DNA from 4 places in the Pseudarthrobacter sp. As-47 genome. Region 4 is predicted to be linked to each of the others. Evidence: riboswitches for the same ligand, from Rfam matches in the RefSeq annotation. Region 4 holds a riboswitch; each other region holds the start of a gene.
The links. A riboswitch is a leader RNA that binds a small molecule or an ion and turns the genes downstream of it on or off. The one in region 4 is predicted to bind cyclic di-AMP.
Positions count from the first base shown of each region.

Region 1: another riboswitch for cyclic di-AMP. It lies ahead of AC4BCK_RS04485 (C40 family peptidase); the one in region 4 lies ahead of AC4BCK_RS21105 (M23 family metallopeptidase).
Region 2: another riboswitch for cyclic di-AMP. It lies ahead of AC4BCK_RS03850 (aggregation-promoting factor C-terminal-like domain-containing protein); the one in region 4 lies ahead of AC4BCK_RS21105 (M23 family metallopeptidase).
Region 3: another riboswitch for cyclic di-AMP. It lies ahead of AC4BCK_RS00835 (NlpC/P60 family protein); the one in region 4 lies ahead of AC4BCK_RS21105 (M23 family metallopeptidase).

Region 1 covers NZ_CM177088.1:961,039-968,052, forward strand. Annotated here, with positions in the region: gene AC4BCK_RS04480 (M23 family metallopeptidase) at 1-704, shown strand, start outside; cyclic di-AMP (ydaO/yuaA leader) riboswitch at 841-1,014, shown strand; gene AC4BCK_RS04485 (C40 family peptidase) at 1,085-1,780, shown strand; gene AC4BCK_RS04490 (NlpC/P60 family protein) at 1,940-2,719, shown strand; gene AC4BCK_RS04495 (HNH endonuclease) at 2,993-3,493, shown strand; gene mobA (molybdenum cofactor guanylyltransferase) at 3,534-4,178, shown strand; gene AC4BCK_RS04505 (DUF6457 domain-containing protein) at 4,195-4,488, shown strand; gene AC4BCK_RS04510 (molybdopterin molybdotransferase MoeA) at 4,485-5,861, shown strand; gene fdhD (formate dehydrogenase accessory sulfurtransferase FdhD) at 5,943-6,818, shown strand.
Region 2 covers NZ_CM177088.1:798,112-805,125, reverse strand. Annotated here, with positions in the region: gene AC4BCK_RS03875 (hypothetical protein) at 1-149, shown strand, start outside; gene AC4BCK_RS03870 (SixA phosphatase family protein) at 227-754, opposite strand; gene AC4BCK_RS03865 (winged helix-turn-helix domain-containing protein) at 827-1,693, opposite strand; gene AC4BCK_RS03860 (response regulator transcription factor) at 2,395-3,135, shown strand; gene AC4BCK_RS03855 (sensor histidine kinase) at 3,143-4,672, shown strand; cyclic di-AMP (ydaO/yuaA leader) riboswitch at 4,766-4,928, shown strand; gene AC4BCK_RS03850 (aggregation-promoting factor C-terminal-like domain-containing protein) at 4,934-5,647, shown strand; gene AC4BCK_RS03845 (glyoxalase superfamily protein) at 5,644-6,048, opposite strand; gene upp (uracil phosphoribosyltransferase) at 6,095-6,730, opposite strand; gene AC4BCK_RS03835 (phosphatase PAP2 family protein) at 6,743-7,014, opposite strand, start outside.
Region 3 covers NZ_CM177088.1:171,022-178,035, forward strand. Annotated here, with positions in the region: gene AC4BCK_RS00830 (transglutaminase TgpA family protein) at 1-191, shown strand, start outside; gene AC4BCK_RS00835 (NlpC/P60 family protein) at 330-1,106, opposite strand; cyclic di-AMP (ydaO/yuaA leader) riboswitch at 1,110-1,306, opposite strand; gene AC4BCK_RS00840 (alkaline phosphatase) at 1,862-3,382, shown strand; gene AC4BCK_RS00845 (hypothetical protein) at 3,753-4,529, shown strand; gene AC4BCK_RS00850 (hypothetical protein) at 5,258-5,407, shown strand; gene AC4BCK_RS00855 (CPBP family intramembrane glutamic endopeptidase) at 5,610-6,389, shown strand; gene AC4BCK_RS00860 (DUF6023 family protein) at 6,612-7,014, opposite strand, start outside.
Region 4 covers NZ_JBYZMU010000002.1:42,854-49,867, forward strand. Annotated here, with positions in the region: gene AC4BCK_RS21100 (bifunctional copper resistance protein CopD/cytochrome c oxidase assembly protein) at 1-685, opposite strand, end outside; gene AC4BCK_RS21105 (M23 family metallopeptidase) at 811-1,695, opposite strand; cyclic di-AMP (ydaO/yuaA leader) riboswitch at 1,699-1,873, opposite strand; gene AC4BCK_RS21110 (thioredoxin-like domain-containing protein) at 2,151-2,735, shown strand; gene AC4BCK_RS21115 (DUF305 domain-containing protein) at 2,735-3,364, shown strand; gene AC4BCK_RS21120 (hypothetical protein) at 3,532-3,840, shown strand; gene AC4BCK_RS21125 (TlpA family protein disulfide reductase) at 3,897-4,412, shown strand; gene AC4BCK_RS21130 (heavy metal-responsive transcriptional regulator) at 4,437-4,826, opposite strand; gene AC4BCK_RS21135 (hypothetical protein) at 5,125-5,430, shown strand; gene AC4BCK_RS21140 (cytochrome c biogenesis CcdA family protein) at 5,427-6,392, shown strand; gene AC4BCK_RS21145 (TlpA family protein disulfide reductase) at 6,389-6,937, shown strand.

The DNA.
Region 1 (7,014 bases), on a different replicon from region 4:
CCTTCCGGCAGATCACAGAATTTGCCTCCGCCAGCGGCATTGGCCAGAAAGCCGGAATCGCGCTGGCTGCCACCGGGCTGGTGCTGACCGTGACCGTTCCGGCAACCAGCCCCGTCATGGCCACCGACAATGCAGGCAGCGTCACCCCCGTGGCAGCCTCGGCTGTTACCCCGCAGCCACAGGTATCCGCCGAGGCCGGCGCGCAGATCGACTTCAGCCGCTCTGCCGTGGTGACCCAGGCGGATCCCGACGGCAAGCTGAAGCAGCTGCTCAGCGCGCAGTCCGCCGGTTCCGTGTCCCGCGCAGCCTCGGCCGGAAGCCTCGGAGCCCCGTTGGCCGCGCTGTCCACTGCCTCCCCGTTCGGCTACCGGGTCAGCCCGATCACCGGCGGCTCCGGTGACTTCCACCGCGGCCAGGACTACGTGGCCCAGTGCGGCACCTCGGTCCTGGCAGCCGCAGCCGGCACCGTGACGTTCGTCGGGTGGCACCAGTACGGCGGTGGAAACCGCGTTGTCGTGGACCACGGCAACGGCCTGGAGACCACCTACAACCACCTCTCGTCCTTCAGTGTCACCGAGGGCCAGACGGTCTCCCGCGGCGATGTCCTGGCGCTCAGCGGTACCACGGGTGCTTCAACAGGCTGCCACCTCCACTTCGAGGTCCAGGTCAACGGCGAAGTCGTCGATCCCACGGGTTGGCTGTAGTCAAATGAGGGACGGCTATCGAATCATCATGACCCGCCGTGACCTGAATGTGACATTCAACGAAAACTGCTGTACCGTCTAACTCGCGTCAACTTTTCCGAAGTTGACGCTCTTGTGCGGATTGCCTAGCTCTGCCACCGCTCAAGGTCCGTTCGCATTTCATCGTCTGGCAGGGGCGGGGGAACCAATTTTGGTCTTTGCTTCAGCGAAGGCCTTGGGGTTAAGTCGCAAAGCTTCCTTGGAAGCGGAGTGGCCGGGTGACTCCCATCCGAATCCGACAGCTCACCTCGCAGGCATTGGGAGAGGCTACCTTCGTGTCTTCACGCCATCATTCTGCGCGCCACCGTGCGCAAACGGTTCGTACCAACCCCTTGGACACCGTGTCCAAGGCTGTTAGTGCCAATGCCGGGACAGTAGGTCGCCAGGCTGCCGTTATCGCAGCCGCTTCCGGTCTCATCCTCAGCATGGGCCTGCCTGCCAGCGCCGCGGACACTACCGCTGGCGTTTCCGCTTCCACCGAGTCCGGGTCTGCCCAGTCCGCCCTCGCGGTGACTGCAGCACCCACCGCCACCGTCTCCTTCGAGCGTCCCGTGGTGAAGACCACCGCCGCTCCGAAGCCGGCACCTGTGCGGGTACAGTCGACCGATTCCGAGAGCCGGACTGCTGCCGGAACCCGGACGGCCTCCACCGCATCAGCTCCCGAAGCTGAAGCTGAGAAGCTTGCCGAAACGGTTTCCTCGGCCTCCACCTCCGGCATTGCCGCACTTGCGTACACTGGCATCGGCCGTCCCTACGTCTGGGGTGGCACCACCCCCAACGGCTGGGACTGCTCCGGCTTCACGCAGTGGGTGTACGCCCAGGCCGGCATCAGCATCCCGCGCGTCAACGCCTGGACGGCAATGACGCCCACCTCCACCCCGCAGCCGGGTGACCTGGTCATGCAGAACGGTGGCGCGCACGTAGGCATCTACGTCGGCAACGGCATGATGATCAGCGCTCTCAACCCGTCCCAGGGCACGCTGCTTCACTCGGTGGCCGCCACCGGAAGCTCCGCCTTCTTCACCATTAACAAATAGTTCTTGGGCCTTCGGGCCCAAGAACTATTTCTTTGCTCCATCACGCTTTCCGCAAACACCACATCCCCGTTCGGGGCGTGCCGGCGTACCCCCAAGATGCCGGCACGCCCAAACCCCTTGGTGCCCACAACGGCCTGAGGAAAACGAAAGAGAGAACTGATGACTACTCTTGCCACCGCACGGCATCGCGCCGAAGTCACCAAGACCAACTCAATCGCAGTGATCGCCAAGGCTGTCGGCGACAACGCCGGTGGCATGGGCCGCCAGGCAGCGGTTATTGCTGCCGCTTCCGGCCTGGTGCTGAGCAGCGGCATCGCCGCAAACGCGGCAGACTCCAGCGTCCAGCGCGACTCCGCTCCGGCGTCCACCCTTGAAGTTGAGTCCTCCGTCGAGGCGCCGATCTCCGCCGCTTCCACCATCGCCATCACCTTCGAAAAGCCGGCCGTCACCACCACGCCTGCGCCTGTTGTCGAAGAAGAGCCCGCTCCTGTTGAGGTCGAGGAAGCCGAGCCGGCGGCTCCCGCCGTCGTCCAGCCTGCCGCAGCCCCCAAGGTGACCGCCAAGGTGACCACCGCCTCTGCACCGGCTGCAGCTCCTGCCGCTTCCGCCAGCGGCAAGGGCGCAGCCATCCTCTCCGCTGCATACGCCCAGCTGGGCGTCACCCAGGACTGCACCATGCTGGTGACCAACTCCCTGGCCGCAGTGGGAATCAACTTCCACGACTGGCCTGCAGGGTACCTCTCCCTGGGCCGCACCGTAAGCGCCGCGGAAGCCCAGCCGGGCGACCTCATCTACTACGCCGACGGTGGCGCGGGCATGGCCCACATCGCTGTCTACGCCGGCAACGGCCAGGCGGTCCACGGTGGATACAACGGAAACCAGACGGTGGTATTCAGCGCCAACGTTGGCTCCGGCCCCGTTTTCATCCGCGTGAACTAACGAGCCTCACATTCGCCGTCCCATATGGACGGCACGAAGAACCCCTGCCCCGCGGCAGGGGTTCTTCCCTTTAAGGATGACGCCGGCGGAGTGCAGCCCGCAGACGCACGGGTAAAGCCCGCCAAGGGACCCGACACGGCAGTTTTGGAAAACAGCGATTAGCTGATAGTGCGCTTTTATGTTTACTCTTGTGGTGTCGATCCATAGCCCGGACATGCCGAGGGCAGCCGGCCCTCGTGCCCCTGACGGGTGCGGCCGTGAAGAGGTACGTGCATGCGCACTCTCGTTCTGAATGCTGGATATGAACCGCTGGCGGTCATCACGTTCCGCCGGGCGCTGGTGCTTGTGCTCACAGGCAAAGCCAGTGTGGTTGCCGAGGGTGACGATCCCGTGGTGGGACCCCAGGAGATATTGGGGCGGCCGTCCGTTATCCTCCTCAACCGCTATATCCGTCCCAGATACAACCAGGCCACGGCTGTCAGCCGCCGCGGAGTGCTGAGGCGTGATGGCCACAGGTGCGCGTACTGCGGAAAAGCGGCCCACACCATCGACCATGTCCAGCCCAAGTCCCGCGGCGGTGCCGACTCCTGGGAGAACCTGGTGGCGGCCTGCCTGCGCTGCAACAACGTCAAGGGCGACCACACTCCGGCCGAGATGGGATGGAAGCTGCGCTTCGTCCCGGAGCCTCCGCACGGAGCCATCTGGCAAATCAAGGAACTCGAAAAACCCACCCCTGCCTGGGACCCGTTCCTGCTGCCCGAGCGCGCCGCCTGACCCCACCCCGCGCCATGCCCTTGGTGACTAGGCTGGGGGAGTGGAAGAGAACCCGTTGCCCTTCGATGCCCTCATCCTGGCCGGCGGCCGGTCGTCTCGGCTGGGCGGAGAGCCTAAACAGGACCTTGTCTTCCACCACGCCACTCTCCTGCAGCATGCGCTTGCTGCTGCCGCAGGTGCCTCCAGCACCGTGATAGTGGGTCCCCGGCCGGAATCTTCCGCTCCCGGGGTGATCTGGTGCCGTGAAGAGCCGGAATTCGCGGGTCCGGCTGCAGCCATCGCGGCCGGACTGGACGCCCTTGCCCGGCACGGCACCAGCACGTCGGAGTACACCCTGGTGCTGGCGTGCGATATGCCGCTGGTCCAGGACGCCGTGGCGGCACTGAAGGACGCGCTGACCCCGGGGGAAAATGACGGCGTCATGGCCCGTTCGGGTGACGGTGTCCTCCAGCCGCTGGCCGGCATTTACCGCACGGCCGGGTTAATAAAGTCAGCGGCGGAACTGTCGTCGCGCGGTGCCTTAATCAACGGCTCCGTGCGCTCCCTCCTTGCTACGCTGGAGGTGCAGCCTGTCACCGTCCCCGCAGGTTCCACGGCAGACGTGGACACGTGGGATGATGCCGCCGCACTAGGGATTGCCGCCGGAAACCAGGACAAGGGCCAGGGCCGGCGCAGCCGCAGTTAACTTGGGAGGCACGTTCGTGAAAAGTCAGGATGAAACGCTGGAGGAGTGGTGCAGGTCCCTGCTCCAGGCCTATGAGCTTGAGGATGTCCAGGTGGACGTCAACGCCATCCTTGCCTTGGCCGGTGTGGCCGCCCACTCGGTGGTCCGTCCGGCTGCCCCGCTGACCACCTTTATTGCGGGTTATGCCGCAGGGCTGGCATCGGGAACCGGGGAGGCAACGAACGCCGCTTCCATGGAATCCGCGCTGGCCGTGGCCCGTACCCTGGCCACCGACTACGATGCTGAAGCCGCCGGGACTCCCGGCGAATGACCAGCGACGCCAAGGAGGAACCGAGCAAACCCGAAGCCGACCATCCACGGCACCTCGACCACACGTGGGACGAAGCCCGGCGGGCCGCCTTTGACGCTGCCCAGCCTATTCCCGCCGGGCCGGTTGCGCTGGAGCTTGCCCTCGGACGAAAACTGGACCAGGACATCGTTGCGCTGCAGGACATGCCCCACTATGCGTCGTCGGCGATGGACGGCTGGGCGGTCAACGGCACCGGACCGTGGATCCTGGTTGAGCCCGGAACGCCCCTCGCCCCGCACCAGGCCAGTCCCATCGCCACGGGAGGACTTATCCCCGCGGGTGGCAAGTCTGTTCTGCGCAGCGAAAGCGCCCGGCTGGACAGGGACGAGGACGGACTGCCCATCCTGGTGACGGGCGGGACGGCCCGCCCCGGCGAGCCCCGCAACGGCCAGCACGTACGGAAGGCGGGGGAGGAGGCTTCCGAGGGCGACGTCCTGGTCAAGGCCGGGGTGGTGCTCAACCCCGCCCACCTGGCATTGGCCGCCCTGGCGGGATATGACGAACTTGTGGTCCAGGGAAAGCCCCTGGTCCGGCTTCTGCTGACCGGCTCCGAGGTGGTTGGCCGCGGCGTGCCCGTCCCCGGCAAGGTGCGGGACACCTTCGGCCCGCAGCTGCCGGCAGTGGTGGGCATGCTGGGCGGGATCCCCGGCGGGCAGCAGAGAATCGGCGATTCCTATGCGGAGTGGCTGGGCGCGCTGGAGGACGTGGTCCCGGAGGTGCCGGGGGCACCGGACCTGCCTGCCGACGTCGTCATCACAACAGGCGGGACCGGAAAATCCGGCACCGACCACCTTCGCCGGGCCGTAGCTGAGCTGGGCGGGCGGCTGATCATCGACGGCGTAGCCATGCGTCCGGGGCATCCGGCCGTCCTGGCTGAACTTCCGGACGGGCGCTTCGTGCTGGGCCTGCCGGGCAACCCCCTCGCCGCCATGATTGCGCTGTCCACGGTAGGGGCCCCGCTGCTGGCGGCGCTGGGGCACGGCAGCATGCCGACGGTACAGGAGGTGCCGTGCGGAACCACCCTCGAGCCCGAGCCGGGACGCACCCGCCTCATGCCGTTCCGGCTGCTGTACGGGATGGCTTCGCCGGCCCAGCACACCGGGCCGGGCATGATGCGGGGGCTGGCCTCCGCCGACGGCGTCATGGTTGTTCCTCCCCACGGGGTGAAGCTCGGTGAGCTGGTGCCAGCCTTCGCCCTGCCCTGGGGGCCGCCCATCCCGGCGCCCCCTGACCCCAATGCCAAGCCAAAGACGCGCAGCGCCGGAAGGACAGGCAGGACAGCTGCCAAGCCGGCGGCCACCGGCCCGGTGGACTGGAGTGAACTCCTTGGCTGACCAAGCCCGGGAACGGCCGGCTGCGCTGGCATCACCACGGGGCGGTTGCGATGATGGAATCATGAACAGGAACGGTGGGACATGGGACGCGTAACCCAGCGCCGCAAGGTGCACAAGTATGTGCTGGATGGCTCGCCGAATGCCCTTGAGTTTCCGGTCCGGTACCGGGAGGACGTCCTTGCGGTGGAGGAGCCGCTGGAGATACGGCTGGGCAGCATGTCCTTCTCCGTCACCATGCGGACCCCCGGCCACGACTTCGACCTGGTGGCCGGGTTCCTGGTGTCCGAGGGCGTCATCTGGGATTCCGGGCAACTTGTCTCGCTGCGCTTCTGCGCAGGGGAAGACGAAAACGGCGTGCAGACCTTCAACGTGGTCGAGGCCCAGTTACGGCCGGATGTAGAGGCTCCGTCCATGGGCCGGCACGTGTACACCTCCAGTTCGTGCGGCATTTGCGGCACCGATTCCATCGAATCCGTCAGCAAGTCCTCGCACTACAGTCCCGCCGCAGATCCGCTGAGCGTTTCCGCCGAAGTGCTCGCCTCGCTCCCGGACATCCTTCGGAAGTCCCAGCGCCTCTTCGACGACACCGGCGGCGTCCATGCTGCCGGGCTGTTCCGGATTGAGGACGACGGCGGCGCGAACCTTCTGTGCCTTCGGGAGGACGTGGGGCGGCACAACGCCGTGGACAAAGTGGTGGGATGGGCCCTGCGTGAGGGCCTGCTGCCTCTCAGCGGCACGGTCCTCCAGGTCTCGGGACGGGCCTCGTTCGAGCTTGTCCAGAAGGCTGCGCTGGCCGGAATACCCGTCCTTGCTGCCGTCAGTGCGCCATCCAGCCTTGCAGTGGAACTGGCCGAGGCCAGCGGCCTGACACTTGCCGGCTTCAGCAGGGGAACCAGCCTAAACATCTACGCAGGCGACGGGAGGATACGGCGGCCGGTGGCGGCTGCGCCGTCGTAGTCTCGTAGTCCGGCCCAGCCGGCCTGCCAACCCAGCCGCCCTGCCGTTTCACCGCCCACCCATCCAGCCTGTCTGTTGCCCCGGCAACAGTTCCGGGAAACGGTTTCGAAAGGGTTGGTAAAAGACTTGCCACCGGGTAGATTTATCCATCGAATGGACACCAGGATCCAGTCCCAAACGCTAAAGAGGGCACACA
Region 2 (7,014 bases), on a different replicon from region 4:
GCGGAGCAGGCACAGGCATCAAGGGCGAAGGCGGCCTCCGCGCACCCGCGCGGGTGCCTTCCGTCCCTGCCAGGCGGCCGTCGTCGTCGGCCCCTCCGGCCAGGAACCCGTCGTCGGCAGGGGGCGCGAAGTCCGCGCCCCGGCGCTGACCCCAAGAGCCAAGTCCGCGCCCCGGCGCTGACCCCGGGCGGCAGGATCGCCGCCAAAGCCTTGGTTGGTGCTCGAGTCAGTGCGCGCCGGGGACCTTGAACCTTGTGATGCGCGCGTCCTGTCCGTCCAGCTCCGCCCATGACTTTTCAGTCTCAAGGACTGTGAGGGCGTTGGTGGGGTACCTGGTGGCGGCATCCATGTAGGCGTCGTGGTCGGAATCGCGTGAGGCCAGGTGCATGGCAAGGTCCTGCACTCCGGGCAGGTGCGAGATCAGCATCAGCGTGGTGACTGTATCCGGGACATGGTTGATGACCGTCAGCATCCGGAGCGCCGACGCAGCGTACAGCCCGTCCTCAAGCTTGGGCGTGGGGGCCTTGTCCCCCAGCTCTGAGCACACCCACGTGCAGGTCTGCCGGGTGCGAAGGGCACTGGAGCAGAGGATGAAGTCCGGCACAATGTTGTGCTTGAGCAGCCACCGGCCGGCAAGCGGCGCCTCGCGGTGGCCCCGCTCCTCCAGCGGACGCTCGTGGTCAGCCACCCCGCCCGGCCAGTCGGCCTTGGCATGCCGCATGATCACAAGCCGTCGAAGATGGTGCTCACTCATGGCCCAAGCCTAGCGAACATGCCACGAGCCGCGGGGGCACATGCCCCCCCCGGGAAGGCGGCAGGGGTAGTGCTAGATCGAGTATTCGGGAGCGGCCCAGACAACAACTTCGGGGTGCTCGTAGAACCGGTACCCCTGGCCGCGGACTGTGCGCACGGTGTTGGCAAGGCGGCCCAGCTTGGAGCGGAGCCGGCGGATGTGGACGTCGATGGTGCGCTCGTTGGGCACCTCTTCGGCGTTGCGCCACAGCCCCTCAAGGAGTTCGTCGCGCCCCACGGTGCGGGTGCCGTTCTCCACGAGGTAGTTCAGGAGCTCGAACTCCTTGAACGTCAGGTTGAGCGACTCGCCGTCCAGGTGGACTTCGCGGCGGGCCAGGTCGATCAGGACGCCGGACGGACGCGGCTCCTGTGCCTGCGACGGACGCGGGGCCTCCGTGCGCTGGCGGGCGTTGACGGTGGGGTCACCGAAGGTGGAACGGACGACGTCGAGCGCGGAACCGGGTGTGCCGGCGGGGGCAACGGCAACTGCTGCGTAGCTTTCGGCACCGGACACGAGGGACTGGGCGTAGGCGCGGATCTCCTGGGCCAGCTTGGCGATGGAGGTTCCGGCCGCTGCCGCCGTCTCCTCGTCAATGCCCATGTAGAGGACAAAACCACGGGCAACGTTGTCGTTGGCTACGGGCCGGACGGTATTCGGACCGGCCACCACGGGAGTGGGGACGGTCATGGGTGCCGCCTCTGCGGGCTGGACCGCCCGGAGCTGCCCGTAGGAGCTGGGGTTGAAGCCCTGCGGCGCGTAGCCCTGGGAGGGGAAGCTGCTTCCAGATGATGATGGCGCCAGGGCGGGGCGCGGTCCAAACCCGGGGCGGAGGCCCGAGGGCTGGCCGGCCTTGGCGGCGTTACGGACAGAAATGTGGACGTATCCGGATGCAACTGACATGGAATGCTTACCTCAATGTGAATGGCCGTCATCGCGGCCCGAATGCTGGGAATCCCCGCAATGCGAACTGGGGAGGGGCGCCCGACGCTGGGCTGGGGGCGAATGCCTAAGAACTTCGGAGGGTGGGAAGGTCAGGCGTGCATTCGACAACAGCGCATGTCGGCAGCAGCGGATGTGCTGGGCCAATATTCTGCGGCTGCAGGTGCTGTTGAGTTCTTGTTCACATTGGAAGTGTGCAGCGTAACAATGGCAACTTGCAAGTAACAATGGACGCGATCGTCCGCATAATGAGACAAATTCCGCGATAGTGTTCCAAATCACAATTCTGGACGCTGTAAAAAATAACGCTTGTTATCCGGCGTTCTGCCTTTCTCCACGTGGTCTACAGAATTTTGTTCGACCAAAGAGCGTCCTGCGATTGATCCGTTCACCAGAGCGTCTGATAGCGGAATCTCGCTCTTCACCATGGTGGCGTGTCCAGCCGCCCCCGCTTTTGGACAGAAAAAATTGTGTTCGGAGCTGATGGTTGGGCATACCGAAGCCCGATATGCCGCCGTTTGAACGTCCGCGTCCGGGCGGCCGCGGACGCGGGGATTACACGCTTGGGACCCTCCACGCATCCAGCTCGCTAGGCTGGGATTCACAGCTTGCGCACAGGAAAGCCATAGCCGGGCTTAAACCAATGATCGGAGAGTTGTTCCATGGCCACCTCCCACTCCATGACAAACAACCTCCCCACGCTCACTCATCCGGACGGCTCCCCCATCAGGGCCCTGGTGGTGGATGACGAGCCGAGCCTCTCCGAGCTCATGAGCATGGGCCTCCGCATGGCCGGCTGGTCCGTGGCAGTTGCCGCCGACGGTCCCGGGGCAGTGAAAATGGCCAAAGACTTCCGGCCGGATGTCCTGGTCCTTGACGTCATGATCCCCGGTTTCGACGGCGTCGAGGTCCTGGGCAGGATCCGCGCCTTCGCGCCCGAGGTTCCCGCCCTGTTCCTCACCGCAAAGGACGCCGTCCAGGACCGGATCGTTGGCCTCGCGGCCGGCGGGGACGACTACGTCACCAAGCCGTTCAGCATGGAGGAGGTACTGCTTCGCCTGCACCGCCTGGTCCAGCGGTCGGGCGTGGCCGCGATGGACACCGCCGAGCTGGTGGTGGGAGACCTGGTCCTCAACGTTGACACCCGTGAGGTGACCCGCGCCGGGGAAGAGCTCCAGCTGACGGCCACCCAGTTCGAGCTGCTCCGCTACCTTATGGAAAACCCCAAACGCGTCATCAGCAAAGCGCAGATCCTGGACCGGGTCTGGAACTACGACTTCGGCGGCCAGGCCAACATCGTGGAGCTCTACATTTCCTACCTGCGCAAGAAGGTGGACGCCGTCCACCCGCCGATGATCCACACCGTGCGGGGCGCCGGGTACGTCATCAAGCCGGCGGAGTAGGAAAGCGATGGCGTCAGCGCACAGTACGGAGCCGCAGCCCCCGAGCTGGCTGAAGCCCGGCACCTGGCACCTGCGGACCCGCCTTGTCCTCCTGGCCATGACCCTGCTGATCGCCATTTGCGGGGCGGTGGGCGTGGCGAGCTATGCCTCGATGGACGCGTTCCTCACCCGGCAACTCGATGACCAGCTAAGCCAGGCCGCAGACCGTTCCAACGATCCCGGCCGCCCTCCCTCGGGCGGCTTCAACGGCAGGGATCCCCTGGACGCCCGCGGCCAAAGCGTCGGAACCCTCAACGCCCGGATCCTCAACGGCCAGGTCAACAGCGGCGGTTTCCTCACCTCGAATACCACGCGCTCCCCCTTGTCCACGGAGGACAAACAGGTCCTGCTGGCCCTGCCCGCCAACGTGCAGCCGGTGGACAGGACGCTGTCCACCGGCGATTACCGGCTGCTGGCCATCCAGACCAGCTTCGGTGACGTCCTGGTGACAGGACTTCCCCTGGCCGCCAAGGAAAGCACGCTCGCATCCCTGGTGTGGACGTTCGTTTTTGTCTCCCTGGGCGGACTTCTCCTGATCGGCCTGGTGGGAACGGTCCTGATCCGCCGCACCATGAAGCCCCTGGAGCAGCTTTCCGAGGTTGCCACCCGCGTTTCACAGCTGCCGCTGGATGCCGGCGAGGTGGCGCTTGCGGTGCGCGTGCCGCCGTCGAACTCCAATCCCGCAACGGAGGTGGGCAGCGTGGGCCATGCGCTGAACCTGATGCTGGACAACGTGGCCAACGCGCTGCAGGCGCGGCAGAAGAGCGAAACCAAGGTCCGGCAGTTCGTGGCGGACGCTTCCCATGAGCTCCGCACGCCGCTGACGGCCATCCGCGGCTATACGGAACTGATGCGGATGACGGAACACTTCACTCCTGACGGGGAAAAGTCGCTGGCCAGGGTGCAAAGCCAGTCCCAGCGGATGACGGCACTGGTGGAGGACCTGCTGCTGCTGGCGCGGCTTGATGAGGGACAGCCTTTGAAGCTCAGCGAGGTGGACCTGAACCAGCTGGTGGTGGAAGGCGTCAGCGACGAAAAGGTCATGGCGCCCGGGCACACCTGGCGACTGGAGCTCCCCGACGAGCCCGTTGTGATGAACGGGGATCCGTCCCAGCTGCGGCAGGTGCTGATGAACCTGCTGTCCAACGCGCGCAAGCACACGCCGCCGGGGACCACCGTGGTCACCGGGGTGGGGAAGACGCCGGAGGGTGCCGCGGTGGTAACGGTAACGGACGACGGCGGGGGCATTCCGCCGGAGTTCGTGGACCAGGTCTTCGCACGGTTCGCCCGCGCAGACGCGGCCCGGACAGGCAAGAGCGAAGGGCCTGGCGCATCCGGCACGGAAGGAACAAGCGGCCTGGGGCTTTCCATCGTGGAGTCCATTGTTGAGGCCCACGGGGGCAAGGTCACGGTGACATCACAGCCCGGCCGCACCCGGTTCGTGCTCCAGCTCCCACTGCCGCAAGTTCAGGCGCAAGACGGCGCGCCGCTAGCGTGATCCCTGTTACCAAAATGTGACTTAAGCGCTGCACTCCTGTACCGTCGATTGGGTGCGGTTCCCGTTCGGGCCGCATATCCGGATGACGCCAAGCTCTGCCGCTTCCCGGATTCCGCTTGAGCATAGGCAGAGGCGGGGGACCCAACAGTCCCGGGCATTCAACTGCCCTTGGGGTTAAGCCAGCACGTGATTTTTCCGTGTGGCCGGATGCCCTCATCCGAACCCGACAGCTAACTCCGCAGGTGTGAGAGGCGATCCATCATGTCTAAGTTCCTTAGTAAAGCACGCCCGAAACCAGGCCCTGAAGCCCGCGCCCCGCGCACGTCAGGCAAAACCCCGTCCTTCGGCCAGCGCGCTGCCATCCTCGCAGCGTCCGGCGCCCTCCTTGTAGGCGTTGGAGCCGCGGGCCAGGCTACCGACACCGCAGTGCAGGTGGCAGCCACGCAGACTCAGGCGGTTGAGGCACAGTCGAAACTGAGCATCGAAAAGAGCGAAATCCAGGCGAACCCGGCTCCCGCTCCTGCAGCTGAGCCGATCAACGTGGTACCGCAGGCAGCCGAACCGGCCCCTGCTCCCGCTCCCGAGCCCGCACCCGCGCCGGCCCCGGCGCCTGAACCCGCACCGGCACCGGCGCCCGCTCCGGAGCCTGCGCCCGTCGTCGCGGTCAACGACCCCGCAGGGGCACAGGCTTACGCTGCCGGCCAGCTGGCCTCCTACGGCTGGGCCGCCGACCAGATGCAGTGCCTGCAGACCCTGTGGACCAAGGAATCAGACTGGACCACCACGGCCACCAACCCGAGCAGCGGCGCTTACGGCATTGTGCAGTCCCTGCCTGCCGAGAAGATGGCCAGCGCGGGCGCCGACTACCTCACCAATTACCGTACGCAGATCAACTGGGGCCTGAACTACATCCAGGAGCGCTACCAGTCCCCGTGTGGAGCACTGAACTTCCACTACGCCAACAACTGGTACTAAACCGAAGCAGCGTGCCCCTCGCGGTCCAGTGCGTCCCGGCCCGGGATGTACTGGACCGCCCACCGGTTCCCGTCGGGATCGGCGAAGTACACAAAATGGCCCCAGTCCTGCACGTCCACATCGCTGACCTCCACCCCGTTGGCCTTCAGCTGAGCGTGGGCGGCCTGGATGTCATCGACCACGAGCTGCAGGTTTGAGCCTGTGCCGGGAGGCGCGTCCGTGAGCCCTTCCCCAATGCAGATGGAGCAGGCAGACCCTGGCGGGGTCAGCTGCACGAACCTGATGGAGTCGCTGGGCCGCTCGTCGAAATCGGCGTTGAAGCCCACTTTGTTGACGTAGAAGTCTTTGGCGCGGTCCACATCGGACACGGGCACAAAAACGAGTTCCAGTTTCCAGTCCATGCGCACAGGCTAAGCCTTGTGTTGGGAAGCGGGAAAGGCTTGAGTCCTAGCCTGCGATGCCGTACAGGCGGTCGCCTGCGTCGCCCAGGCCCGGAACGATGTAGGACTTTTCGTTGAGCTTCTCGTCGATGGACGCCAGGACAATGGTGACGTTTGCGCCGGAGAGTTCTTCCTCCAGCTTGGCCAGGCCCTCCGGCGCGGCGAGCAGGCAGATGCACGTGACATCCGAGGCGCCGCGCTTGAACAGGAACTTGATGGCTTCGCGCAGTGTTCCGCCGGTGGCAAGCATGGGATCCAGCACGAAGATCTGCCGGTCGGTGAGATCCTCGGGGAGGCGCTCGGCGTAGGTGATGATGTCCAGGGTTTCCTCGTCACGGGCCATGCCCAGGAAGCCCACTTCAGCGGTTGGGACCAGCTTGGTCATGCCCTCCAGCATGCCCAGGCCTGCCCGAAGGATGGGAACCACCAGCGGGGTGGGCTTGGTGAACGCGGTGCCCACGGTCGTGCTGACGGGGGTTTCGATGGTGACGGGCTCGGTGCGGACTTCTCGCGTGGCCTCATAGGCAAGGAGGGTCACCAGTTCCTCCGTCAGCTGCCGGAAAACCGGGGACGGAGTGTTCTTGTCCCGCAGGACGGTGAGCTTATGGGCGACCAGCGGGTGGTCCACAACGAGAGTGCGCATGGGTCAAAACTATCACCCGGCCGCCGGGCCGCTCCCCTGCCGTCCGCCGCCCGTGCCCGACTGGGAAGCGCCGTCGTCGACCCTTGGCGGGGCACCGCCGCCGTTCGCCGTCGGGGCGGTACCGGTGGTGCTTTCCGCGTCTCCGGATTGGTCCTCGCGCAGGACCGGATGTTCGAAGGTGGGTGCCGGGCCCGCGTGTTCGCGCCGCCGCATCACATGGAACAGCCTGTGGGCCAGGATCACGATGCCCACCCACGCCAGCCCCAGGAACCAGCCCGCCATCA
Region 3 (7,014 bases), on a different replicon from region 4:
CCGCTGCTGCAAACGCGAAACCCGGCCCCGGGGCTCCAACATGGGCCGACGTTCAGGAAGTTAAAAGGGCATTACGAGATTCCAATACTCTTCCCGCACGTCTGGAAGCCAGGCTCCTGCCGAGATCGCTCCATGAGGGCCAGTTGCACGCCGACAAGAAGCAGTCGCGGCAGGCCGTACCCAAACTGTGACCGAGCGGCCGGTCTGGTCCTTGCGAACAGGCCGGTAGTTTAAAAACCGGCGTTCAGAGGCCCATGCTGCTCAAGAGATACTGAAGGCCGGTGATTCGCCGCCCCCAAGGCACCGAATCGCCGGCCTTCAGAAATTTATTAGCCTGCGCGTACGAAGGTGACAGCACCCTTTGACGTCATCCACGTCAGCGGGTGAACGGCGGTTTCGTTCTTGCCGTTCAGGCCGGAGCTGAGAACCTGGCCGTTGCCGACGTAGATTCCTACGTGGCCGGGCTGCATGACCATGTCACCGGGCTGCGGATCGGAGACTACAGTGCCGTAGTTCATGAACTGCATCGGACCGAGGTCTCCGACAGGGATGCCGGCAGCGTTAAGAGCGTTCTCGACCAGTCGTGTGCAGTCCTGGATCATGCCGATCTGGGCGTAGGCCGAGGAGACCATGGTGGCGTTGACTCCGCCTGCCGGGGCGGCTGCCGGCGCGGCAGCAGGGGCGGGGGTGACGGTGACTTGGGCCTTGGCCGGCGCTGCGGCGTTCGCGACGGCAGTCGCGGCGGGCACGGCCGCCTTGGGTGCCTGAACGGCGACAGGCGTTGGCGCTTCGATGACAGGAGCGGGCGTCGTCTTTACGGCGGGGCGCTCGTAGGAAATCTGGACTGTCGAGTCTGCGCTGAGCGGCGCCTGGACCTGGCTGGCAACCTCCAGGGTCGAGGCCGGCTCTGCCTCGCGCTGGGTCGGGGCATCTGCTGCCTGGGCTGCAACGCCACTGGTAAGAACGAGTCCGGAAGCTGCTGCGATGACGGCCGCCTGGCGGCCCACACCGCCGGCGTTGTCGGTGACGGACTTGGTCAGGACTGCAAGGGCGCTGGTGTGGACGGGGACCGCGCGGTGGCGGCCGTGAGCACGGCGAATGGACATGAAAGGGCCTCTCCCACTGCCTGCGGGGTTAGCTGTCGGATTCGGATGGGAGACACCCGGCCGCAGTTCCAGCACAAGGCAGGAGTCGCGGCTTCACCCCAAGGCCTGCCCGAAGCAGGCCACAATTGGTTTCCCCGTCTCTGCCGGACGAATGATGCGAACGGATCCCGAGGCAGCGGCAGAGTTAGGCAATCTGCTCAGGAGTGCCGCATTCTGAGACCGGCACGCGTCTGACCCTACTCGAAAACCCACGACGTTGTCACATTTGCATAACGCAGAGCCGCAGATCCTCTTATTGGATGCATAAAGGACGGCACTAAGGACCAGGGATGAACAATTGCGCTGCCGCCTCCATGTACTGCCCTGTGCCCGTATTCCTGTCCGGTCGGCCACGTAGTCATTTCGGGAGTCTGAAACACGCTCTTAGAAAACAGAAGACGAAGACGAATTGCATTTTCCGTCGGGCACTTGCGAGGAGGCTCTTGTTTAAGGGCTGCCTCTGGAACAGACCCCGCTGGTGGGCCTCACCGCTTAGTAAGGCAGGGCCGGCCCAACCGGATTAAGGCTGAGTTGTCCTGCACTTACTCGATGTCCTGGAACACGAGCCGTATCCTTTCTGAATGGATCCAATTCCATTGCTTCGAGAAACCCATGGGTGGCGCTGCGGCTGCGGTACCGTCTAGGGCCAGCCCTACAAACACCGCCGCCCCTGAAGCCGACATACGCCCCCGCCGCTGAACAGGAAAGCACCGCCGATGACACAAGCTCCGGCCGCCGTCACGCCCGCCGACTCTGAACGGAAGATACGCAGGATCATTTGGGTCGTCCTGGGAGCAGCCGTGGCAACCGGGATGATCTGGTACGCGGTGTTTAACGCCACGAAGTCAGCACCTGCCACAGCCGAGAATGTTATCTACCTGCTTGGTGACGGCATGGGCCGAACCCAAGTCACGGCGGGCAGGGAGCGTTTCTACGGGGCCGAGGGCAGGCTGGTGATGGAAACCCTCCCTGTTCACGGCTCCGTCAGCACCTACGCTGTGCAGAAAAAGTCCGGCCAGCCGGGCCAGGCCGACTTTAATCCGGAACTGGTTACCGATTCCGCCGCCGCAACCACGGCCTGGGCCTCCGGGATTAAAACCTATAACGCTGCCCTCGGGGTGGACGCCAAGGGGGCCGTGGTGCCGACGATCATGGAGTTGGCCAAGCAGGCCGGCTACCGCACCGGCAATGTCTCCACCGCCGAAGTTACCGACGCGTCGCCGGCCGGGCAGGTGAGCCACGTCCTGTCCCGTGGCTGCCAGGGACCCGACTACTCCGCCGACGCGTGCCAGGACACCGAGATCACCGGCAAACCGTTGCCTGCCAGTGATGTGCGGGTGACCCCGATCGCAGACCAGATTGCCCGCAACGGCACCGCGGACGTCATTCTCGGTGGCGGCCTGGGCCGCTTCGATGCCTCGAATGAAACCGCGCTGAAGGAGCAGGGCTACGCAATCCTGGGTTCAGTCTCCAACCAAATCCCTGCCACCCGGACAGCCCTGAACGCGGCCGCACAGGAGAAGGTCTTTGGCTTGTTCAACACGGGAAACCTGACCGTCGAAAAAGCCAAGCAGGACAACCCCGAAGATCCCGAGGCGAAGGAGCCCTCCCTGTCGGAGATGACAAAGAAAGCCATCGAGCTTCTTGACCGGAAAACCAGCGGCAAGGGTTTTTACCTGCAGGTTGAAGGTGCCTTGATCGACAAACGCTCCCACGACAACGACGCGGCCCAGACCCTGGAGGAAGTCAAAGCTTTCGACGACGCCGTCGCCGCAGCCCTGGACTTCGCCAAGAAGGACGGCAACACCCTGGTCATCGTCACCGCAGACCACGAAACCGGGGGTTTCAACATCATCGAAAAGGGCACCTTCACCAATGCCGAAGCAGCCGGACCCCCCGTCAACGTCGACTCCGGCAACCCCGCCAATAACTCCACCCCTACCCGGTCCGACGGAAACTCCAAGGACACGGACCGCTCAACCGGGATCACCAACGGAACCGGCGCAACGGACCCGAAAAACTTCGGCCCCGCCACCTTCCGGACCCCGAGCGACCCGCCCCACGTCAAGGACGGCTCCAAGGAAGCCAGTCTCTGGCTGACCTACGCCTCGGGCAACCACGCCGGCGCCGACGTGCCCGTGTACGCCTACGGCCCAGGCTCCGAGCAACTGCACGGCAGCGTGGACAACACCGACCTGTTCGACATCGTAGGTAACGCCCTGGGCGTCCTGCGCTGACCCTGGCGAAAAATCAGAACTGCAAAACTGCCACGGCCCGGGTCAAACTCGACGGGACTCCCGGCGGCCTGCAAACCGATCGGCCAAGTGATGCAGGCACACCACCGGGGGACCTCGTTATGGTCCGGAACAAACTGCGGCAACCGGTCGGTGCCAGGGCAGCTGAGCCCGGCAGCCTACTGCGCGCGCTTGTTCTTCACCCTTCGCCACTGGCTGGGGGCCGGCTGTGTACCTCTCGAAATGCGGGTGCGGAAACCCGCATAACTTCCCCGTGAATCTTCCCTAGCAGATTTTGGGCATGGGACGCTGGGGAATCGCTTGTGAATCAACGACTGACACTTGGCCCCAGCCAGTTTGTCAAGGAGGCAAGATGCCAGCCATCCCTCGGTGGTACACCCCAGCAGCTGTACGGTTCAGAACCGATTCCCAGACCTGGGGAATCGCCCCGCGCCAGGCGCTGCTGGTGGCCCTGCTTCCCTTTATCCTCGCCGTTGTCGCCGCGGCTACTGTTCCCTTCAAGGAGCTCTATCTCTGGCTGGTTGACGAGGATTCCCTGATCGAATGGCTCCAGGTTCTCTGCCTGCTGGGCGCATGCATCTTCTTGCCCCTGATCACCCTCCGCCTGCTCCGGGCCGGGCGTCTGGGCATCGCACTGCTCTATGGTGTGGTCACTCTCGGCGTCTGGTTTCTCACGGGCGAGGAGATCTCCTGGGGCCAGCGCATCTTTGGCTGGGACACCCCCGAAGACCTGGATGCGGTCAACCGTCAGGGGGAGACCAACCTGCACAACCTCCGGGGAGTGCAGGAGCTGGTCCCCTCCGCCATGCTCCTTGCCAGCCTGTACGGTGCATGTGCCCCGCTGGTGTGGGCAGCGGTCGGCTCACGGCGGGACGTTGCGCCCAAACACCTGCTCGTTCCACCGCTCTTTCTCGTGCCGGCCTTCCTGTTGGCCGCGGGCTATCGCCTGTTCCGCCTACTAATCTGGCCGGAACCGACTTTCGTTATCTCAGAATATGGCGAGGTGATGGAACTATGCCTGTACCTGGGGCTTGCGGTGTTCTGTTGGCTCAACCTGCGCCTCCTGCGGCAGCTGGAGCCGGCCCCGGGTGTGCAGGATCTATCTCGTCCCTTGCCCCGCAGGCCCTGACTGTCAGGCATGTGCAGTCCCATTGGCCAGCAGCATCCTGCGTAGCAGGGCCTCCCTCAAGGGCACTTGACCGGCCGGAAACCCAGCCAGACGGCACCACAAAGCGGCTATCGCTGGGGCGAACCCCGCGCCCCCGCTTCCCTTAGACACGCCTGGCCGGGGTCATCGGCCGTTTCCTCGCGGGTCTTCAACTCAAGTGCTCGGTCAACGTCCCGGGCGCCCCGGGAGGGGCCAAAAGGAACCGTCCTGCCGGGCAAGGACTGGTTGTAGGAAGAACGTCGTTTAGTGCAGGCGACCTCGGTGCATCCGCTTGAGAACTCAGGAGGGTTCGGAGACTGCTTGTCCGTTCCCGTCTGCACTACGCGCGTAATCGTGGGGTTAATACTGCAAAAGGAGTGTCTGCAGTGGCCTGCACGAGCGCTGAGGAGGGGAGTGATGGAGAGACGGGCAGTTAAAGCAAGGCCTCGGTGATGCTGCCCTCACTGCATTGGCTCCAAACTTTAAAGCGGGGCTGGCTCCAGACGTGCTGAGACCGGGAGCCAGCCCCACCCCGTTCGGCACGTGCTCCGGGACGAAGAAACAGGATCTCCCCCCACAAGGACAAGGAACACCCACCGCTGCACATTATCGGCCAAAACGGGGTGCCAACCAAACAGCATCGCGCAGTCCATCGCCATGACGGCGACTTTCAGGAGCCAAACGGTCGCAGGGTGTGCACAGGTAAGCCAATGCCTGTCTCCATCCGTGAAGGCAACATCCCGTCCGGGGGCAGCCCAGATCCAAGGGCTGCCGTCGTCGCCCTTGAAGGCGTGAGCGCCAATACCTGGGCCTGCATACTGACCCTTTGCGTGCAGGTGGTTCCGGCGTCAGCCGAATAGTACACACGGTACCGTCCGGTTCAACGCAGCACGGTTAGAAAAGCCAATGAAGCGCCAACGGAGAAGTTAGCCGCCATCGCAGGAGTCTTGACGGCAGCCAGTAGAAATGGGTCCGATAGCCGATCCGTCAGCGGGCGGCCTTTCTTGTGGTGTCTTTGCGGCATCCCGGAAGAGACCTGGCAACTGCAGGCAAGATAGGACCATGCTGGTTCCTTCCCGCCGCCGTCTGCGGATCGAAGTCTTGATAGTACTGGGACTGTCGTTAGGACAATCCGCCGTCTACTCCGTGGTGCAGCTTCTGGACAAAATAACCAGCGCGCCGCTGGCTCAGGGCACCTCCACACTCAACAACTCCCAAAGCACGCGCGAATACTTTGACCTGACATATCAGCTGCTGGAAATCTTCTTCGCGCTGGTACCTGTCGTTCTGGTGTTCTACTTCCTGACCGAGCAGCACAGAACGAACACCGGCAACGGCTACGGCAGTGTTTCGGCCTTCACAAGAATCGGTTTTAATTTTGCCCGCCCCGGAATGGACATGCTGCAGGGGCTCGGGCTTGCCGCCCTGATAGGCGTCCCCTCACTGGGCCTCTACGCGGTCGGGCGGGCACTGGGCATCACGACAGCGATCATTCCCAGCGCCCTGGACCCTTACTGGTGGACGGTTCCCGTGCTGGTTCTGTCAGCGGTGCGGCACGCGATCGTCGAGGAAGTCATCGTGGTGGGTTATCTGCTGGACCGCTTTGGGAAGTTTGGCTGGTCAGTGCCCCTGGCCATTCTTGCCAGTTCCACGCTGAGGGGCAGTTACCACCTGTACCAGGGTTTCGGGCCGTTTATTGGCAATGCCGTGATGGGCGTGGTCTTTGCACTGATCTATACCAAGAGCCGCCGTGTGATGCCACTTGTCATCGCCCACGCACTCCTCAACATTGTGGCGTTCGTCGGTTTCAGCCTGTTTGGAAGGGCGGTCGGGCTCGGCTAATTGACTCAGCCCTCGGTACTGGGCCTCCGCGCAAAGATTCCAGCCTTGTGCCGCCCTCATCACCCGTGCGTGAGCGCACTGCCAGTCTAATTGACCGCTGTGGGTGTGCTGACCGGCTGAGGTAAGGATCTGGGACATGGACCCCTTCGTTTGGGGGGACATTTATCGCGGTGGCCGTTCAGGTGCTCAGGCTGGTGCCCTGATGACCGGCAGTTGCAGTGGCTAAGGTCGAGGAACGAGCTGGTATGCGTAAAGCAGAGGCGCGTCCACGCTTGATGCTGTGAATTCCACGGGGCCCGATTGCGGAATACGGAGTTTAATACTTTCGCGGGCACCGTTGCAGGCAGCACCAAAGTCGATCAGCTCGCGTTCTTCCACGCGTGCAGTCAGGAAGGCTTTGCCGCCGCCGTCACATGCCAGCACAAGGGTGTAATTGCCTTCAGGCACGGTCAAGATGTTGCTGACGGGCTCCGCATCCAGGATTTTGCCGGCGCCCTCGGCCACTGCTGCGCCAGTGGTCGGGAGCGCGGTGGCCTCCCACGATGGGATATCAGCGTTCTCGACCGAAAGCTGCTGGGCGCAGCCCGAGAGTGCGACCGCGGCTGCAACGGCAGCGACACCTTGG
Region 4 (7,014 bases):
TTTGTGCTGCTGTGTGGCCCGTTCCCGGGCGGGTGAGAGCGGGAATGGCGGCGGCAAGGGCAATGATGCCTCCGACCCATACGGTTCCTGCCACCACATGCAGGCCCAGGGCATTACTGGCGCCGATGTGATCAACGCTTCCCGCAGCATGGCCGATTGCTGCAGTGGCCGGGATGATGCTGCAAAGCGCGAGCACGGCGGTAGCCAGGAGCGCAACGGCTGAGCGCACGGCGACGACCAGCATACTGACCAGGACGGCGATGACCAGGATGGCCAGCCGGGCCCTGCCGGCCGCGACGTCGGTGACGAACAGCCAGAGCTGGTCCGTGAACTCGGCGTCGCCGCTCAGAGGCCGGCCTGCGATATCGGCATACGTCAGCAGGAGAACCGCCGCCGCGGCCAGCACCCATACCCCCGCTGCCCACGCCACTACTCTCAGCGCCACCTTGATTGAAGGGTGCTCCTTGGGACCATGGTGCCGGGGCAGGATAGCAGCGGCGAAAATCAACGTCCCGGCGACAGCAGCCAACGCGAGGTGATGCAGTACCAGGACCGGCGGCAGACCCCAGCGCACAACTGCGCCGGGGTCCGACAGTAAACGGTCCTGGGCTGAACCGGAGTAGCCCACACCGGCCAGGGCAGCCATGACGGCAGCGGCAAGAACGCCCGCGCTCCATGCCGCCACCGTCGCGGTCCCGGGAGGTCCCGTCCGTAACCTCAATTTCAGCCCTTCCGTAATTTCCGGATGCCGCACTCTCCGGGTGCCCATCTGGGGGTATGCGGCAGAACCGGAGGCGCTGGCGCCGGTATTTACAACCAGGCCGAGGGATCGACTGTCTGGCCGTTGACAACAACTTCGAAGTGCAGATGGCAGCCGGTGGAGTTGCCGGTTGTACCGGCAATCCCGATCCGCGAGCCGGTTTCGACCGCTTGGTTTATCTGTACACCGATCGTTTCGAGGTGGTTGTAGGTCGTTTGGAGGCCGTTCCCATGCTCAATGACAATGCGGTTGCCGCCGCCGTAGGGGCTGAATCCCGCTTCGATGACTGTGCCCTTGCCGGCGCTGAAGACTTCCGTGCCGCAGCCGGCGGCAAAGTCCTGGCCGGTGTGCAGTTCACCTGCCGACCCGGTCAGCGGATTGGTCCTGTATCCAAATGGAGAATTGGTCACCGGATTTAGTACCGGGGAGCTGAGCCTGGCTCCCGGCGCTGGAGCCGCCTTTACGGAAACCTGCGGGGGAGCTGGAGCCGCCTTTACGGAACCCTGCGGGGGTGCTGTTGCCTTGTCGGGGGAAGCTGTTTCTGCGGCATGCGTCTTTTGTTGCGGCGGAGCAGCAGGGCTTGGGCTGGTTGTCACCTCGGTCCGTTCGAAGTTCAGCTGCGCTCCGGCGGCGGCAGCCACGGGCACATAATCCGCTGGCGCGGTGGTTCCTGCTGCTTGTGTTTGGGGGAGGGTAGTGGCGCGCGGGGTGGTTGCGTGGGCGGAGGCCAGCGACGCTGTCAGGGCTACGCTGGAGGCAATGACTGCCAGCGCGGCCTTGCGTCCACGGTGGCGTGATGACCCGTCAGCGGACGGGTCCGCCCGGCGCCTGCCCTGAAGTGGTGCGGCGCGGCGCCGCCCACTGGCGGGCCTTGCCGTGGCGGGCGGGTGCGTACCGGGCACAGGGGAGTCCCCGGCAGGAGTGTGGATGTTCACAAAATGTCCTTCTGCCGGCGCCTGCGGGGTTAGCTGTCGGATTCGGGTCAGGAACAATAACCCGGCCCCTGCCCGCACGCACCGGACATGGCTGCATAGCGGTTCAGGGGCTTCACCCCAAGACGGCCGAAGGGCCGTCACTGATGGGTTCCCCACCTCTGCCAGGTGAACTTGAATGGGCCGGCCGGCTGGCAGAGTTCGGCGCACCGCCCGGGAAACACCCTGTTGATGGCATTTCCACCCCAGTATTGACCTTCCACCGCGGGGGAAGGTCAACACTGGAGGGAAGAACATCACATCCAGCGCCCGGATCAGCGGTACGGCCCGTCCCGGGCAGGCAGAATGGAAACAGAAGACATGCAACATAACCCTTGCACCGCTCCACGAGGTTCCTTATGACGAGCGGCAAGTCATCCAAACAGGCACGTCAAGACGGCGCTGCCAAACTGGCATTGGTGAAGGCACAGCAGGCGCGGCGGGCTACGAGACGCAGGATCGCCGCCGTGATCGGTTCCCTTACAGCGGTCGGAGTGGTGGTCGGCCTGGTCCTGCTCGCCCTGGTGAACGATCCAGCGCCGCAGGCCCGTGGGGACATTGAGGTTACCGGCCTGCAGACTTTCAGCGGCCTCAGCGCGAACCATGTCAAGGACCCGGTCAGCTATCAACAGGCTCCGCCGGTTGGTGGGGACCACTCGCCGGTCTGGCTCAACTGCGGCGTCTACGGCCAGCCGGTACCGGACGAGAATGCTGTCCACGCACTCGAGCACGGGGCCATCTGGGCCACGTACGACCCGGCAAGGATCACCGCTGCGCAGGCCGAAGCACTGCAGGGCGCACTTCCTGACACCTATGCCGTGCTCTCGCCCTTGGAAGGAACCAGCTCGCCCATCATGCTCACAGCTTGGGGAGCGCAGGTCGGGGTTGACTCGCCAGAGGACGAGCGGATCGAACTTTTTGTCTCCAAATACTGGCAGTCACCGGATGCACCCGAGCCTGGAGCCACTTGCACGGGGGGACTGGACGCCCCTGGGCGCAAGTGATGACGGCAAAATCTATGTTTTGGCGCGTTACCGCTGCCGGTGCCGCGCTGGTGTTGGTCTTGCTCGCCGGGTGGGCGGTTGGACGCCTGACTGCGCGGACCGGAGTCCCAGGCGAAGGCAGCCCGGAGGCCGGGTTCGCCCGGGATATGCAGACCCACCATCTCCAGGCCGTGGACATGAGCTTGACGGTCCGGGACCGCACCGAGGACCCCGAAATAGGCCAGCTGGCCTACGATATCGCCCGGTCCCAGCAGCAGCAGTCCGGCCAGATGTACGGCTGGCTCTCGGTATGGGGCCTGCCCCAGGCCGGATCCGAACCCTCGATGGCCTGGGCCGGCAGCCATGGCACTCACGGCGGAACGGAAACGAACGGGACTTCCGGCGTCACTCCGATGCCGGGAATGGCCACTCCCCAGGACCTGGCCAGACTCCGTCAGGCCGACGGCATAGAAGCGGAGAAGCTCTACCTTGAGCTGATGATTGAGCATCACGGGGCAGGGGTCGAGATGGCAGAAGCAATCCTTGCCCGCACCGATGATCAAGCCGTGACCTCCCTGGCCCGCTCCATTGCCACGGCCCAGCTGTCCGAGATCGGGTACATGGAGGAGCTTCTCGCCGCCCGCCAATAGGGCGGTCGAACGGTTTAGCACTCCCAGGATCAGCCCCCATTTGAGGGCATTTCCCTTACCGGTATTGACCTTCCGCTATAGGGGAAGGTCAACACTGGGTCTAAGAGCCTGACAATTTGCGACGGCTCCGGCCCTGTCAGGATCCCGGAGCGCTGAGAGGAACCCGCGTGCCAACTACGACAAAGGACCGGAGCAACCGGACAGCGTGGGCTGTCGGCGGTTTTTTCCTGCTCCATGTGCTGTGCTGTGGGCTGCCGCTGCTAATCGCGGCCGGCGCCCTGGGCGCGGCGGGCTCCGTTCTGGCAAATCCATGGGTCATTGCCGCCGCCGCGTTCCTGGCCGCGGGCGTCCTGGTCCGGGCGCTCCAGCGCCGCCGGAAAGCCGCTTCAGGGGACACGGAGGACTGCTGCGCCCCCGGTGCCGGGTCAGGTCCAGATCCCGTCCCGGGCAGAATCACGGCGCGCACCAACCGATGACGACCCGTCCGGCCGCGCGAACGGACGGGGCTCCGGCGCCGCCGAAATGGCCCTCAGTGCGGAATCTCCTCGCACTGCTGCTTGCCGCCGCATCAGCAGCAGCACTGCTCGTATCGTTGACGTCCAACCCGGCTACGCGGGAAGCCGGGGCGGGGGAGGACCCGGCGCTGGGCACCGGGTTTACCGCCCTGACAAGCCAGGGGGAGCAGGTGTCGGTGCCGGGATCGAAACCGAGCGTGCTCTTTTTCTTCTCCATTGAGTGCGGCGCCTGCGGGCCGGGAACCCGGGTGCTCGCCGAGGTCCAGCGAAGCTCTCCCGCTGCCGTGAACTATGTCGCCGTGGACATCGCGCCCTACGAAACGGCCGACCAAATCCGGGAATTCCTGGCCGGAAACGGGGCGTCATCCCTGGCCTTTGCCTCTGATACCGATACACGGCTCATTACCGCCTATGGCATAAACCAGGTAAGCACCGCTGTGGTCCTGGACGCCGCCGGCACGGAGGTCTTCCGGGCTGTGGAGCCAGACGCTGCGGAACTGCGGACGGCACTGGCCGCGACGGGAGCCGGCTAGGCGAAGGGCCTCACCCAGAGGCGGTCAGATGTAACTGCAGATTTGTTCAGCATCACAGCGCTGAGGGTCGGCCCCCTCGGCGGTGGCATATTGTTCGGCCACGGTCACCCGAAGCGCCGTGAGCTCCGCGATTTTCCGGTCCAGGTCCATCAGCTGTTTCCCCAAGACGTCCCGAACATGGGTGCACGGCGTAATGCCGTCATCGCGGATCCGCAGAATGCCCTGGATCTGCGCCAGGGTAAGCCCGGCGATCTGGCTGCGGCGGATAAATTCGAGGCGGCTGAGAGTGTCGTGCGAGTAGTCGCGATATCCGTTCGCGGAACGTTCAGCCGGCGGGAGCAGCCCCCGGTCCTCGTAAAACCTGATCGTCTTCGTAGTCATGCCGACAGCGTCAGCAGCTTCACCAATTCGCATTTCGGTTCCCTAATTTCGTTCCGAAAACGCACATAACCATTCCATTGTACTGGAAGGTTTCGCGCCGGACCTGTGCCGAGACAGGCGCTGCGACTCTGCTTGACCTTCCCCTGCGGTGGAAGGTCAATGATGGGTTGAAACGGACTACTGGCCGTCCGGTTTTGTGTCCGGCCCCCTGTTGGGGCTGACACGGGACCGGACATTGGAAGGGATGATCATGTCAATAAAAGCGAACGGCCGGGAGCGCCCTGTCCTGGTGCTTGCGACCGGCGCTCTACTGTCCTCCCTTGGTGTTGTGATGGTGGCGCTCGTGTGCTGCGGGATACCCGCTCTGACAGGCGCAGCCGGTGTACTCACTGCAGCCGGCGCAAGGGCTGGCAACCTCTGGATGGTCGCCGCCGCAGCCCTTGCCGCGGGGCTCCTGCTTTTGCAGGCGCAGCGCCGGACCAGCCCGCAGACGGATTGCTGCGCCCGCTCCCGTCCGGGGGACAGCCTGTCCGCGGCCGGTTTGAGGCCAAGAAGCCGTTTATCGCCGGAGCAGGAGCGGTTCGGGCTCCACCGGAGCGGTGCTTCTGCCGCTAAGGATGCAGGGTCACGGGCATGACGGGGGTTTTGGGTCTGGCGTTTCTGACCGGGATGCTGGCCACGGTGAATCCTTGCGGCTTTGCGATGCTGCCAACCTATCTGGCGTACTTCATTGGTTCCGGCCCCGGCGAGGGACGGAAACGGCCGCTGCTTGCAGGTCTTCGGGCCGGGGTTGCCCTCAGCGCCGGTTTCGCCACCGTCTTTGTTACCGCCGGCCTGCTCGCCGCTGTGGGCCTGCGGTCGGTCGCGTCGGCGCTGCCCTGGGCGGCAGCGCTGATCGGAGCCGTCATTGTGGTTGCCGGCCTTGGCATGGTGTTCGGATGGCAACTGCCCGGGACGAAGCTGAACCTGCCCCGGATTCTGAAGACGGACGGGACCGGATCGGGCCTCAGGGCCGTCTTCGGCTACGGCGTGGCATACGCGGTGGCCGCGCTCTCCTGCAGCCTGGCCCTGCTGCTCGCTGTCGTCGCCCAGGCCGTGTCCACCGGAAGCCTGGCCGGACTGCTGGCGGTCTTCGCCGCCTACGCCCTGGGCTCCTCGGTGGTGCTGGTACTTCTGTCCCTCGGTGCAGCGGTGGCCCGCGACGCCCTGGCACGCCACGTCCGAAAGCTGCTGCCCTTCGTCAACCGTCTCGGCGGAGCCGCGCTCATCCTCGCGGGCATCTACCTGCTGCTCTACTGGGTGCCGGCCCTCTCCGGCGGGCAGGCCGGAGGGATCATGAGCGGGGCGGTCACCGAAGCCAGCACCGTGCTGTCCGGTTTCATCTCGGGCAACTGGCCGATCATCGCCCTCACCGCGGTAGCCGCCGTCCTCGCCGCCCTTGCCCTGTCCCTCCGGCGCCGCAACAACAGCAAGGCCCAGCACAACAGCGGACCCGCGGAGGAGGCTGACAGCAGCGACAGCCCAGAATCGTGCTGCAGCCCGGAACCCCTTCTTCCCGACACAGCGCCAGGGCGCACCAACCAGCAAGGAAACCCATGACAACGACCAAAAACCACCGGCGAATCTTCACCATAACCGCCGTTATAGCCGCCGCGGCACTCATCCTGATCCTTTCCCTCACAGCACTGAACCGCGGGAGCGAAACCCCTCCAGCCGCCGGCCCGGTGGGCGAAAACAACGTGGACAGGATCGAGCTCACAGCCGTGGACGGCAAGGCCGTCACCGTCCCCTCCACCCGCCCGACAGTGCTGTATTTCATGGCCAGCTGGTGCTATACCTGCGTTCCGCAAGCAAAAGCGATGAAGGAACTGGAACAGCAATACGCCGACAAGGCAGACTTCGTCGCCGTGGACGTAACCCCGGAGAACACCAAAACCCAGGTGGACGAGTTCCGTGAACTGGCCGACACACCCGGATACCCCTTCGTTGTCGACCAAACCGGGGAGCTCACCCAAAAGTACGCGGTCACATCCCTGGACAGCACTGTCGTCATCGCACCTGACGGCGACATCCTGGGCCGGGCCGACGCCCGGCCCATGAAGACCGATGCCCTTAAGGCATTCCTTGACACAACACTTCCGTAGCAAACACCCAACTCTTCGCTTCCGCTCTTGACCTTCCCGTGCAGGGGAAGGTGCAAACTGGGGACAGCACGCACCAG